Regions from separate parts of the Ideonella sp. sgz306126 genome, predicted to be linked through region 1. Evidence: predicted binding sites of a transcription regulator. Region 1 holds the regulator's gene; each other region holds the start of a gene.
What was found. The regulator FNR, encoded in region 1, switches genes on or off when oxygen is low (the NO sensors DNR and NnrR bind a similar motif). The targets are predictions, from matches to a motif close to TTGATNNNNATCAA.

Region 1 (2,194 bases):
CCGCGTCGACGTGGTCAGGGACCGCGCCTCGCTGGCACGCATTGTCGGCGCCGGAAACATCGAAAATGTCTACCGGTTGCAAATCATGAACAACGCCGAGAAGGCCCAGCACTATCAGGTGTCCGTTGCAGGGCTGCCTGGCATCACGGTGGCGGGAGATGACGGCCGTACCAACAGTGCAGATATTCTGGTCGGGCCCGCGGAAGCCCATTGGATCACGCTGGAAGTTCGCATTCCCTTTGAATCGAGCCAGCAGGTTGGGTCCGGGGTGCACGAGATCCACTTCAATGTCGAGCGCCTCGCCTCGGGGACGGATGGCACGCCTGCGACGGTCTCGGAGAAATCCACCTTCCTGGTACCTCGCTGAACGAATCGGAGATTGACACGATGTCGAATACCCAGGTTTCCCCTGTTGCCAGCAGATCCGAGTCCATCGAGAGTCAACGCCCATGGTGGACTTATGGGATGGTGTGGATGGTCATCAGCGGCCCGCTCTCGGTGGTCATCGCCGCCTTGATCAGCGGATACGTCGCCTGGCATGGCCAGGACCCCGTGCTGTTGCACGACGATGTGGGCCCCCCGCCATCGGCCATCAAGGCCGGAACCGATTCGCAGACCCCGGCGGAACTTGCACGCAACCACGCCGTGGTATCCAAGCACTGAATGCAGGTCTCCCCCATCGCGGGCAGGGACATGGAAGGGGGACTTGAATGAAAGTCGGCAGATCGAGCTTCGGAATACGCTTGCTGTGCGTTCTGTGGCCATCGTTCCTGATGGCCGGAGTGATGGAAATGCTGGTGTTTTCCGTCGTCGACCCGCACACGCTCCAATGGTTCGGCGGTGCCATGATCGAGTGGAGTTCAACGGCCGTCTACACGCTTGCGTTCTTCGCCTTCTGGCTGATCATCTCGACCGCGAGCGCGTTGACGCAATTGCTGGTGACCTGTCCGCCCGACAGCTTCGAGGAGCGTGCCCCTCAACTCTAGCAAGCGCTGCTCGCTTGCCTTCGATACCGGCGCCAGGGCCGGACGGACTGCCAGAATCCAGTCCGGTCTGTGTCAGCAGTTCGCGCCGTTGACCAGTTGCTGCAGTCCGGCCTGATCAACGATGCGGATATGGCGCTGCTTGACTTCGAGAAAGCCATCTTCCTGAAACTTCGAGAAGGTTCGGCTGACGGTTTCCAATTTCAAGCCGAGGTAGCTGCCGATCTCTTCGCGGGTCATCCTCAGAATCAACGAAGAGGCCGAAAAGCCTCGCGCTTCTAGGCGTTGCGTGAGATTCAACAAGAACGCCGCCAGCCGCTCCTCGGCACGCATGCTGCCCAACAACAGCATCACGCCGTGGTCGCGCACGATCTCGCGACTCATGATCTTGTGGAATTGGTGCTGGAGGTCGGTGAACTCACGCGACAAATCCTCCAACTGGCTGTAGGGGATAACGCAGACCTGAGAGTCTTCCAGCGCTACCGCATCGCAGGAATGCCGGTCGTTGCTGATGCCGTCCAGGCCCAGCAATTCGCCTGCCATCTGAAACCCGGTGACCTGATCGCGTCCGTCCTCCGACGACACGCAGGTCTTGAAGAAGCCGGTCCGGACCGCATACAGCGATTGGAACGGATCCCCCGAGTGGAACAGCGTATCGCCTCTGGCGACGGTCTTGCGGGTTGCGACCAGATCATCCAGCCGGTCCAAATCGTTCCTGCCCAAGCCCACGGGCAAGCACAGCTCCCGCAGGTTGCAACTGGAACAGGCCACCTTGAAGGCCTCAGGCTTCACACGCAGCGAATCAGTCATGATGACGATTATCGCTTGAGGGGAAAGTTTGCGGCAGCCCCACGCACGCGGCGTCGCAGGATTCAAACAACGTGCGAGGCAGGGTCTTTCCCGGCACGCAAACGCCAGCTGCCTTGAGACACATCAAGGCTCAGCCCCCCCACTTTGGCACCATCGCGCCATGGAACTTGTTGCCTCCGCACCACCGATCGGGTTGCCCACAGACTTGCTGGAGCGTTTTGACGTTCCCGGGCCCCGCTACACCTCCTACCCGACCGCAGATCGCTTTGTGGAGGCCTTCACAGCGGGCGATTACCAGCGCGCGCTGACGCAGCGCAGCGAAGGCGCCCAGGTCGGGGGCAAGCAGCCGCTGTCGATCTATGTCCACATCCCGTTCTGTGAGTCGGTCTGCTATTACTGCG
Region 2 (2,194 bases), on a different contig from region 1:
GCCACCGTGGCGCAGATGCTGATGACGCGCGCCTACGCGATCGGTCGCACCCTGTCCAATGCCAGCCTGCAGTACCTGGGCATCGCTTTCTCGTTTGCCTACGGCGTCGCGCTGTTCGATGATCCGGTCACGCTGTCGGCGTTGGCCGGCATGGCACTGATCGTCGGTGCCGGCCTGGCCGCCAACCAGCTTCGCCAGCCTGCGACGACCGGCAGTTCGATGCCGATCGCCGGCCGTTGACGCCCTGTCTGTTTCGCTCCGGGAGTTTCCATGTCCGCCTTTCCGACGCCGCTGATCGACGCGACGGCCCTGCTCGATCTTCTCCAATCCGGTGCCGCTGCACCGCTGCTGATCGACGCCAGCTTCGATCTGGCCGATCCCTCCGCCGGCGAGCGGGCTTTCGCCGCCGGCCATCTCCCCGGGGCGGTCTACGCGCACCTTGATCGGGATCTGTCGAGGCCGCCGTCGGTCCGCGGGTCGGCCGACGGCGGCCGGCATCCGCTGCCGCTACGCGAAGCCTTCGCACAGCGGGTCGCCGATTGGGGCCTGACGCCAGACCGGCCGGTGGTGGCCTATGACCGCCAAGGATCCCCCTATGCGGCCCGCCTCTGGTGGATGCTGCGCTGGCTGGGCCACGGCCCGGTGGCCGTGCTCGATGGCGGTTGGTCCGCTTGGCAGGCGGTGGGTGGGCCGCAAGCCACAGGCGAGGCCCCCCCGCCCGCGCCGGCGACCCGACCCTATGCCTGCACCGCGCCGCGCGTCGACACCGTCAGCGCCGCCGACCTGCTCGGCGGCCTGGGCACGCTGACCGTGGTCGACGCGCGGGCCCCCGAGCGATTCCGCGGCGAGGTCGAGCCGCTCGATGCGCAAGCCGGCCACATCCCCGGGGCACGCAACCGCTTCTTCAGAAGCAACCTCGGCCCGGACGAGCGCTTTCGCCCGGCGACCGAGTTGCGTGAGGCGTTCGATGCCTATGGCGTCGCGCCGGGACGGATCGTGCACCAGTGCGGCTCGGGCGTGACCGCGTGCCACAACCTGCTGGCGATGGAACTCGCCGGACGGACCGGTTCGCGCCTGTACCCGGGTTCGTGGAGCGAATGGAGCAGCGACCCGACACGCCCGATCGCACGCGCTTGAAGCCTTCCGATCACGCGCCTACACTGCAACAGCCTTGATGCGCGTCAAGTCCCGTCGCCCGCCAGCGGCAACACTTGTCGTCAAGGCCGGCGTCGCCGGTACGTCAGAGAACAGGAGTTCCGCATGTATCGCAATATCCTTCTCCCGACCGATGGCTCGGACATCACCAGCAAGGCCGTGGACACGGCCATCAGCTTGGCCAAGAGCCTGGGCGCGCGCCTGACCACGATCAGCGTCAAGGAGCCGTTTCCCTACAGCGCCATCTCGGAAATGCAGCCGGTGCCGCCACAGGAGTTCTACGACGCGCAGGAGCGCATCGCTGCCGCCCGGGTCAAGACCGTGGCCGATGCCGCGGCCGCCGCAGGCGTGGCGTGCAACGCCAGCACGGTCGAAGCCGTGCATCCTTGGGAAGCCGTGGTCGAGCATGCCAAGGCCCAGGGTTGCGACCTGATCGTGATGGCCTCGCACGGTCGGCGCGGCGTCAGCGCCCTGCTGCTCGGCAGCGAGACGCAGAAGGTGCTCACCCATTGCTCGGTGCCGGTCCTGGTCGTGAAGTGAGCCGGTCCGGTGGGTGCCTGTCCGGCGCCCATCTTGGCTCGGCGCAGGCTCAGCTCACGCCGTAGCGTCTCAGCCATGCCAGGCAGCGCTGCCAGCCATCGTGCGCGGCCTCGGGCTGGTAGCTGGCGCGGTAATCGGCGTTGAACGCATGCGAGGCCTGCGGATAGACGACGAATTCGGAGGCCTTGGCGGCCGCGCTGCCGGTGGCCAGCGCCGCTTTCATGCGCCCGATGCTGTCTTGCGAAATGCTGGGATCCAGCCCGCCGTACAGACCCAGCACCGGGGCATGAAGCCGGGTCGTCAGGTCGATCGGTTGTTGCGGCGTCAGCGCGCTGGTATCGCCCACCAGCCGGCCATACCAGGCCACCGCCGCCTTCACCTGGCTGCTGTGCGCCGCGTACAGCCAGGTGATGCGGCCACCCCAGCAAAAGCCCGTGACGCCCAGACGATCGGTGTCCATGCCCTGCGCCTGGGCCCACGCGACGCTGGCGTCCAGATC
Region 3 (2,194 bases), on a different contig from region 1:
TCGGGCCCGTCGCTGCCGGCGATGTCTGCCGAGGCCGACAGCGGCGACTGGCCCGACCTGGGCGCGGACAGCGACCTGACGCCCTGGCTGCTGCGTCGCCTGCGGCTGTGCGGTCTCGAGGCCGAGCGCCTGGCCGACGCGGCCCGGATCGTCGCGGCGGAGGCGGCGGCCCCCGGCCATCTCCGGGTCCGGCCGGGCTGAACCGGGCCGCGCTCAGGTCGGCGTCGGCGTGCCGGCCATGCGGTCGTACTTCAGGAAGTACTGGCGCGCCAGCGCCACCAGCTGATGGTCGGTCGGGTGGTCGGCCTTCTCGGTGCCGACCAGGACCTTGGCCAGCGCCGGCTGGTGCTGGGCGCACCAGACCTTGAATTCGTCGTGGGCCTGGGCCGGGCCGGTCAGCAGCACCTCCCGGGCGCCGGCCAGCGCGCCGGCGATCTGTTCGAAGAACTGGTGCAGCGCGCGCTCGTCGACGCCGTGATGGCGCGGGTGGTGCGAGCGCGCCTTCACGCGCTGGGATTCGATCGATTCGGCATCGAACTGCAGCACGTGGGCTTGCTGGTGGTCCATCCAGACGACGGCATGAAACAGGGACATCGACAACTCCGGCATTGAGGGATTGAAAACGGATTCAGAGGCTGTGTCGGGCCGCACCCGGTGCCTCGGTGCGCGCCTCGCAGGCCACGCAGCGCAAGGTCCAGGGCTCCAGCATCAGGCGCTCGAAGGCGATCGCCTGGCCGCAGTCGATGCACCAACCGTACTCGGGCTGGTGGATGCGCTTCAAGGCCTCGCTGACCTGGCCGAGCTCGGCCAGTTCGCGGTCGCTGCGCGCCAGCTCGACCTCGCGGTCGGCATCGCGTTCGCGCGCGTCCTGGCTGTCTTGCTCGAGCCATTCGCGGGCCTGCTCGGCACGGCTGTGACCGCCTTGATGTTCGGCAAGCTGCTGATCCAACTCGGCCCGGCGACGTTGCAGGCCGGCTTCCAGCTGGGCCCGCTGGCTGGGGGTGAGGGCGACGCTCATGATGATCTCCTGGTTGGGTCCATCGTCTCGCCGAAGCCCGGTTGCCGTCTTGACGGGCATCAATCGGGCGGTCCTGGCGACGGCGCTTCCTACAATCCCCCTTGCCCCCTGTTCTCGCGAGAGCTCCGCCATGTGCCAATTGCTGGGCATGAACGCCAACACGCCGACCGATGTGATGTTCAGCTTCACCGGCCTGGCCACGCGCGCGCACGAGCACAAGGACGGCTTCGGCATCGGGTTTTTCGAGCGCCGCGGCGCGCGCCTGTTCGTCGACCCGCGCAGCGCCCGCGACAGCCCGGTGGCCGAGCTGATCAAGCGCTGGCCGATCCACAGCGACAACGTCATCGCCCACATCCGCAAGGCCACCCAGGGACGCGTGGCGCTGGAGAACACCCACCCGTTCGTGCGGGAGCTGTGGGGCCGCTACTGGGTCTTTGCCCACAACGGCGATCTGAAGACGTTCCGGCCGCGCCTGCACGGCAGCTTCAGGCCGGTCGGCGACACCGACAGCGAACACGCTTTCTGCTGGCTGATGCAGGAGCTGGCCAAGGCCCACGCCGGCGTGCCCGCGGTCGACGAGTTGAGCCGCAGCCTGCGCGAGCTGCTGCCCCAGCTGCACCGGCACGGCAACTTCAACATGTTGCTGTCCAACGGCCAGGCCCTGTGGGCCCACGGATCGACCCATCTGCACTGGCTGCAGCGCCAGCATCCGTTCCAGACCGCCGCGCTGCGCGACGAAGACCTGCGGGTGGACTTCGCGCGCGTCACCACGCCCAGCGACCGGGTGGTGATCGTCGCGACCGAGCCTTTGACGGCGGGCGAACCCTGGCTCGCGTTCGAGCCCGGCGAGCTGAAGGCCTTCGTCGACGGGCAGGTCGTGGCCTGACCCGGCGGCGCGCGGGCGCAAGAAAAAAGGCCCGGCGGGGCCGGGCCGGTTCGTGCACCTCGCACACGGCGGCGGGCGCCGCCGCGGCGATCAGAAGGTGTGGCGCAGGCCGAGGGCGAAGGTGTTGCCGGAGTTGGCGCCGGTCAGCTTGTCGTTCATCGCCACGCCGTACACGTCGGTGCGCTTGGACAGCGTGTAGTCGTAGCCCGCGCTGACGGTGGTGCGGCTGGCGCCGGCATCGGGCACCAGATGGCCGTACTGCAGCAGCACCTTGCCGCCGCCCAGCGGCA
Region 4 (2,194 bases), on a different contig from region 1:
CAAGGACACCGAGGCCTTTCATCCCGAACTGCTGCTGGTGCCCTGCGTCGGCTTCGGCCCGGGCGGAGTGCGGCTGGGTTATGGCGGCGGCTTCTATGACCGCACGCTGGCGGCGATCAGCCCGCGGCCGGCCACTGCGGGTCTGGCGTATTCGCATGCCTACCTGCCCTGGCTGGCGGCCGAGCCGCACGACATGCCGCTGGACGCGCTGCTGACCGAGGACGGCGTGTTCTGGCAACGCGGAGCCTGAGGGCCGGCCCTCAAGAAGGAGCGACGCGCGCTGAAATGAAAAAGGGGTGGCCGTGACCACCCCTTCCGGACCCTCGGCCTCTCGGGCCGAGGCGCGGGATCAGAAGCGCTTGCCGACACCCAGGCTCAGCAGCCAGGGGTTGACGCCGAACTCGCCGACCTTGTTGCCATTGGACCGGACGTCCACGCCGAGCTGCGCGTACTTGGCATCCACGTTCAAGAGCCAGCCACCGCCGATCGGGAAATCAGCACCCACCTGGGCGGCCAGGCCGAAGCTGTTGCGGCTCAGGTCCAGGCCCAGCGACGGAACCGTGTTCAGGTTGACGTCGGACACGCGGGTGTAGTTGACGCCCAAGCCGACGTAGGGACGTGCGACCGGCAGACCGGTGAAGTGGTACTGCGCCAGCAGCGTCGGCGGCAGGTGCTTGAAGGTGCCCAGCGAGGTCTTGGTGCCGTCCGCGGCGACCGCGTACAAGGTCTGTTCCTGCGGGTAGGTCAGGATCAGCTCGGCCGCGATGTTCGGCGTGAAGAAGTAGCTGATGTCCACTTCCGGGATCCACTTGTTGTTGATCGCCGCGTGGTCGAAGCCCAGCGATTGCATCGTGCCCAGCAACTGGCCGTTGTTGTGGTTGTCCGATTGGATGTCGGTGGCGCGCACGCGAACAATCCAGTTGCCGGTGTCCTGTGCGGCGGCGAGCTGGGGCATGGCGGCGGCGGCCAGAACCGCCAGTGCGATGAGGGACTTGCGCATGAAAACTCCTCTTTGGGTTGGATGAATACGGGATCAGATGCGATCTGGAATTCATTCCAACCCGGGTCTGCCGACGTCAAGTTGCCGCGCCGCAAAAAGCGGGACGAACCGCCGGTGCCGCCCGGTCTGCTTTGATGTCGGTCAGACTTCGTCGCCGCACGATGATGCGTGCGCGCCACAGCCTGCGCGGCGGACGTGCCCGCGAATCAGCCCAGCCGGAAGACCGCCACGGCCGTGGCGAGCTGCTGTGCCTGGGCCCTCAGGCTCTCGGCCGCCGCGGCGCTCTGCTCGACCAGCGCGGCGTTCTGCTGGGTCACCTGATCCATCTGGCCGACGGCCTCGCCGACCTGGGCGACGCCGGTGCTCTGCTCGGTGCTGGCCGCGCTGATCTCGCCCATGATGTCCGTCACGCGGCGGATCGCGCCGACCACTTCGGCCATCGTCGCGCCGGCTTGGTCGACCAGCGCCGTGCCCTGCTCGACGCGCTCGACGCTGCTGTTGATCAGGCTCTTGATCTCCTTGGCCGCGGCGGCGCTGCGCTGCGCCAGGCTGCGTACCTCGGCCGCCACGACGGCGAAGCCGCGGCCCTGCTCGCCCGCGCGGGCGGCCTCGACGGCGGCGTTCAGTGCCAGGATGTTGGTCTGGAACGCGATGCCGTCGATCACGCCGATGATGTCGGCAATGCGCTTGCTGCCATCGTTGATGCCGCGCATGGTGTCCACCACCTGGCCCACCACCTGCCCCCCCTTGGCCGCGACCGTCGAGGCGCCCAGGGCCAGCTGGTTGGCCTGGCGGGCGTTGTCGGCGTTCTGCCGGACGCTGGCGCTCAGTTGCTCCATCGAGGCGGCGGTCTGCTCCAGCGCGCTGGCCTGGTGCTCGGTGCGCTCGCTCAGGTCCAGGTTGCCCTGCGCGATCTGCGCGCTGGCGGTGGCCACGCTGTCGGAGTTCTGCCGCACGTTGCCCACCACCCGCGTCAGCGAGACCTGCATGTCGTTCAGCGAGCTCAGCATCTGGCCCATCTCGTCGCGCGACGAGACGCTCACCGTGCCGGTCAGGTCGCCCTCGGCGATGCGTTGCGCCAGGGCCCGCGCGGACTGCGCCGGAGCGATGATCGAGCGGGCGATCGCCATGCCCAGCCACAGCGCGAGCGCCGTCATCGCCGCCATGCCGGCCAGCACCGCGCCTTCGACCGCG

Region 2: the regulator FNR is predicted to act here: its motif matches at 1,172-1,185, upstream of AC0N04_RS12355 (universal stress protein).
Region 3: the regulator FNR is predicted to act here: its motif matches at 1,068-1,081, upstream of AC0N04_RS04690 (TraR/DksA family transcriptional regulator).
Region 4: the regulator FNR is predicted to act here: its motif matches at 1,132-1,145, upstream of AC0N04_RS16425 (OmpW/AlkL family protein).

What each region holds. Positions count from the first base shown of each region.
Region 1 covers NZ_JBVYWP010000004.1:404,717-406,910, reverse strand. The annotation lists gene ccoG (cytochrome c oxidase accessory protein CcoG) at 1-367, shown strand, start outside; gene AC0N04_RS14285 (nitrogen fixation protein FixH) at 388-663, shown strand; gene AC0N04_RS14280 (hypothetical protein) at 744-986, shown strand; gene fnr (fumarate/nitrate reduction transcriptional regulator Fnr) at 1,059-1,793, opposite strand; gene hemN (oxygen-independent coproporphyrinogen III oxidase) at 1,954-2,194, shown strand, end outside.
Region 2 covers NZ_JBVYWP010000003.1:845,111-847,304, reverse strand. The annotation lists gene AC0N04_RS12365 (DMT family transporter) at 1-240, shown strand, start outside; gene AC0N04_RS12360 (sulfurtransferase) at 271-1,137, shown strand; gene AC0N04_RS12355 (universal stress protein) at 1,261-1,695, shown strand; gene AC0N04_RS12350 (dienelactone hydrolase family protein) at 1,745-2,194, opposite strand, start outside.
Region 3 covers NZ_JBVYWP010000002.1:62,517-64,710, reverse strand. The annotation lists gene AC0N04_RS04700 (FUSC family protein) at 1-201, shown strand, start outside; gene AC0N04_RS04695 (hypothetical protein) at 214-594, opposite strand; gene AC0N04_RS04690 (TraR/DksA family transcriptional regulator) at 629-1,018, opposite strand; gene AC0N04_RS04685 (class II glutamine amidotransferase) at 1,149-1,904, shown strand; gene AC0N04_RS04680 (porin) at 1,995-2,194, opposite strand, start outside.
Region 4 covers NZ_JBVYWP010000006.1:38,915-41,108, forward strand. The annotation lists gene AC0N04_RS16420 (5-formyltetrahydrofolate cyclo-ligase) at 1-250, shown strand, start outside; gene AC0N04_RS16425 (OmpW/AlkL family protein) at 350-1,000, opposite strand; gene AC0N04_RS16430 (methyl-accepting chemotaxis protein) at 1,207-2,194, opposite strand, start outside.